One region of the Rhizobium sp. SRDI943 genome, then DNA from elsewhere that is predicted to be linked to it. Evidence: riboswitches for the same ligand, from Rfam matches in the RefSeq annotation. Region 1 holds a riboswitch; the other holds the start of a gene.

Region 1 (2,198 bases):
GTCGGCCAGGTATTGGCAATCAGTCCCTCGCGGTTCAGCCAGCCCTGCATGACGATGCGCGAAGGCGCCGGCAGGATGGACGGTTTGATGCCGGAGAGATCGACATAGAGTTCCCATGCCGCCAAAAAAACGCAGCCGGCGAGCAAGGCGGGTATGCCCCGGTAGAGAGCGGCGCGGAGCGCGGCAAGGCGCGAATCCGATGGTTGTGGCAGTGTCATCAGCGTTCGTTTCAGGCTTTCGTCGGGCACTGCATAATTCCTGAATTCGGAATCGATTTAAGGATAAAATATGCAGCAATTTAAAGTGTTACAGCGTCCTTGGCGCGTCTGAAAAGACGCGCGGCGCTGTATTGGCGGACACTGTGATGTCGAGCGTCACATGTCCCTCGGGGTCGCCGAAGCGAAGGAAGGCCTCACGAATGGTGGAGAAGACCGCGCCGGCGTCGCCAGAGAGCCTGGTGCAGAAATTCTTGGCACGGTCGAAGGTGCCGGAGCGCTTCAGGAAGTCGATGCAGCCGTAGATCTCGTCCATATGGGTACCGGTTCCCATGACGTAGAGCGAGAATTGCGCAGCGGTCGGCTGTCCGGTCTCGGCGGTGGTTTCAACCGCGGCAAGTGCGGCTGTTATACGCTCGGCAAGCGGCTCCGCCTGGCCGAGGGAGGGGTTGACGCCGCAGATGGCGTCGTCGGGCTCGCCGGGGCAGCCGCGTGAAATCGCAGCGGACAGCACGCAATGCTCGCCGGTCTTTGCGGCAGCGACGAAAAGGTCGTGCATGGCGGCGAAGAGAATGTCAGGCGGGCCGACCAGCAGTGTGGAAATGTCATCGGTCTCGATGCGCAGCCGGTCGCGATAGGGATCGAGCGCCGTGACGGCATCGAGAATGATGCCGACGAAATTGTCGGACATCGGATAGAGTGACACTTGTGCGCCTGAGAACATCTGAACCTCGCTCCGCTGGCATTACCCAGATCAGCTTTGAAGGGTCCAGAGGCTTGCACCTCACATCTCAGCCCCGGCGATACGGAGCTCCCCTGTTATTTGCGCGGAAACTATCACCGGGGTTTTCTCCCCGCAACAGCAAAATTGCGAACCCGTCCGCGCGGTCGGGATGAGCCTGATGTGACGGGAAACACCCGGACGGAGGTCCTGTCCGGGTGTTCCCAATGGTTCCGTACCTGCCGGGAATGGAACCGCAGCTTGCTGCCTCAGGCGGCGATGTCCGTATAGGGACGATCGCTGCGGGCAGCGACGAGCGCCTGCGTCCACCATTCCAGCCTCGTCATCATCCGATCCAGCGAACGCATTGCGTCGGCGGGATTGTCGAGCCGCCCGTCCGTGTCGAAGCGGTTCCAAGGTGCGGCAAAGCTCACCGAATCGCGGATCGTCACGGCGTGCAGTTCGGCAAAGACGAGCCGCAGCTGTTCGACGGCGCGCAGGCCGCCAGAGATGCCGCCATAGGAAACGAAGGCGACCGGCTTGCCCTGCCAGGGCTCGAAGAAGAGATCGATGATCGACTTCAACGGGGCGGTGAAGCTGTGATTGTATTCCGGCGTGACGATGATGAAGGCGTCGGCCATGCCAAGCCGTCCGGCGAGCCTGTCGATTTCGGGGTGCGTCATGTCGCGGTTGGCCGGCAGCGCGAAATCGAGCGGGTCGATGATGTCGATATCAAATTGCGGGAAGCGGACGAGCTCCTGCGTCAGCCATTTGACCACCCGGTCGCAGATGCGGCCCTCTCTCGTGCTCCCATAGATGACAGCCAGCCTGGTGGATGTTTTCATGCGTCGCTCCTTGTTGCGATTGGACTTTACGATTGCAGGAGCCAAGGTTATAAAACCTCAACTAATATTGAGGTCAAGAGGTGATGGATACAATTCCTGCAGCGCCGCTCGGCAAGCTCCTGACGGTCGGTGAAGTGGCGGAGCGCAGCGGCCTGGCCGTCTCGGCGCTGCATTTTTACGAGACCAAGGGGCTGATCTCGAGCATTCGCTCCCGCGGCAATCAGCGGCGCTATGGGCGCGATGTGCTTCGCCGGCTCGGCATCATCAAGGTGGCGCAGCGTGTCGGCATTCCGCTTTCGGAAATCCAGGCGGCGTTCGAGTCCCTGCCGCAGGGGCGCACGCCGACCGTCGCCGACTGGCAGACGCTGTCGGCGCGCTGGAAGGATGATCTCGACGCGCGAATCAGGCGGCTTAGCC
Region 2 (2,198 bases), on a different replicon from region 1:
TGAGCCCGCCGATAGCGACGGACGGCACCGGCGAGGCCTTCACCAGCCTTGCAAGGCCGTCAAAGCCGATCGGCTGCTTGTGGTCGGCCTTGGTCGGCGTCGCAAACACTGGCCCGACGCCCGTGTAGTCGACGAGATCAGGGTCGACCGCGTTCGCAAGCGCCTCGCTCTCGACCGACAGGCCAAGGATCATGTCGGGGCCGATCATCGTCCGCGCTCTCATCGCATCCATGTCCTCCTGGCCGATATGCAACCCGTCAGCGCCGATGGCGATGGCCGCCTCGACATCGTCGTTGACGATGAGGAGGGCGCCGGTTCCATCCAATGCCTGTTTCAGGGCGCGGCCGGTCTCGATCATCCCGATGGTGCCGGCATGTTTGACGCGCAGTTGCACCATGGTGGCGCCGCCGGCAATGGCAAGGCGCGCAGTTTCGACCATGCCGATCCCGGCGCAAAGATCGGGGTCGAGGACGAGATAGAGCGAAAGGTCGAAAGCCTTCATGCCGCTGATATCCTTGCCCTGGCGTCAAGCGTTTCGGCGTCGAGCGCGGCCAGCGCATCGAGGAAGCGCCAGGAGAAGGAGCCGGGCCCGGCCGCTCCAAGTGCGGCCTCCTCGCCGGCGATGGCGAAGGTTGCAAGTGCCGCAACCGTCGCGCCGAAGATATCCTCAGGTGCCGTCGCGGCAAAGGCGCCGACGAGGCAGGTGAGCGAGCAGCCGAGCGCTGTGACCTGCGGCATCAAGGCCGATCCGCCTTCGATGCGCACGGCCCGCTCGCCGTCGGTGACGAAATCAACCGCGCCGGTAACGGCAACGACCGCCCGCTGCAGCTCAGCGAGCCATCGCGCCGAACCTTCCGCCTGTTCGACCGGGTCGCGGCTGTCGACGCCCTGGCCGCGGCTCTCTCCGCCGGCCAGCGCTATAATTTCGGAAGCGTTGCCGCGGATGATGGTCGGACGCAGCGCCAGGAGGTCGGCGACGGCGTTACGGCGGAAAGCCGTCGCATAATGCGCGACCGGATCGAGCACCCAGGGTTTGCCGGCGGATGTCGCCGCCTTCGCCGCTGCCTGCATGCCGTCGATCCATTGCGTCGACAGCGTGCCGATATTGATGGTCAGCGCACTGGCGATCCCGGCGAACTCGCCGGCTTCTTCAGCGGCATGCACCATGGCGGGCGAGGCGCCTGATGCAAGCAGAACATTTGCGGCAATGTTCATGGCGACGTAATTGGTGATGCACTGAACGAGCGGCGGCTTCTCGCGCATCGCCTTCAGCATCGCTCCGGGTGTGGTCTTGGTCTGCATATGGCCCCTTTCAGGCGGGGGCGGGCACGGGGCGGTTCGTGCGGGCGATGCCGCGACCCCGAGCGACTCCCTCCGCCGGCATTATCCGGTTCAGGTTCGAAGGGTGCTTCTCAGCCCGTCTGTCGACGGGCGCCCCTGTCTCTCATCGCGCTCTTTTTCGCAGAGAACGGGGCTGATGTCACCCCGAAAATGACAATCCTGCGACCGACGCGGCGCGCGTCTCTTTTACGAAACGCGGTCAGCCGACGAGGCGCTCCTCGTCGACATTTTAGTCAGTCTCAAACCTTCAATCACGCATGCGCTTCCTTGCCGCGATAGACCTCCGGATCGGGGATCGGAACCGCGGCGATCAGCGCGCGGGTGTAGTCATCTCTCGGGTTTTCGAAGATATCCCGCCGTGTGCCGGTTTCGATGATGCGGCCGGCGCGCATGACGGCGACGTTGTGCGACATGCGCTCGACCACCGCCATGTCGTGGGAGATGAAGAGATAGGCGAGCCCCATCGTCTCCTGCAGTTCGAGCAGCAGGTCGAGCACCCGGGCGCGGACCGAGACGTCAAGCGCTGCGACGCTCTCGTCGGCGACGATCAGCTTCGGCTCCAGTGCCAGGGCCCGGGCAATACAGATGCGCTGGCGCTGGCCGCCTGAGAATTCGTGCGGATAGCGCGTCGCCGCATCGGGTGTCAGGCCGACCCGCCGCAGCAGTTCGGCGACGCGGTCCTGCCGTTCGCTGTGGTTGCCGATGCCGTGGATGAGCATCGGTTCGCCGATCGCCTTGCCGACGGCCATGCGCGGATCGAGCGAGGCATAGGGATCCTGGAAGATCATCTGCGCCGAGCGGCGCACGGGCCGCATCTCGCGCTGGCTGAGGCCGGCGATATTGCGGCCGTCGATCAG

The links. A riboswitch is a leader RNA that binds a small molecule or an ion and turns the genes downstream of it on or off. The one in region 1 is predicted to bind thiamine pyrophosphate.
Region 2: linked by a shared signal. The riboswitch ahead of thiM (hydroxyethylthiazole kinase) and the one ahead of AC245Y_RS20355 (YkoF family thiamine/hydroxymethylpyrimidine-binding protein) in region 1 are both predicted to bind thiamine pyrophosphate.

The regions. Positions count from the first base shown of each region.
Region 1 is NZ_CM172787.1:4,039,093-4,041,290, reverse strand. Features, by position in the region: gene AC245Y_RS20360 (ABC transporter permease) at 1-218, opposite strand, end outside; gene AC245Y_RS20355 (YkoF family thiamine/hydroxymethylpyrimidine-binding protein) at 307-939, opposite strand; TPP riboswitch at 930-1,043, opposite strand; gene AC245Y_RS20350 (NADPH-dependent FMN reductase) at 1,206-1,781, opposite strand; gene soxR (redox-sensitive transcriptional activator SoxR) at 1,865-2,198, shown strand, end outside.
Region 2 is NZ_JBYGKN010000002.1:1,261,072-1,263,269, forward strand. Features, by position in the region: gene thiE (thiamine phosphate synthase) at 1-502, opposite strand, end outside; gene thiM (hydroxyethylthiazole kinase) at 499-1,302, opposite strand; TPP riboswitch at 1,353-1,449, opposite strand; gene AC245Y_RS30175 (ABC transporter ATP-binding protein) at 1,593-2,198, opposite strand, start outside.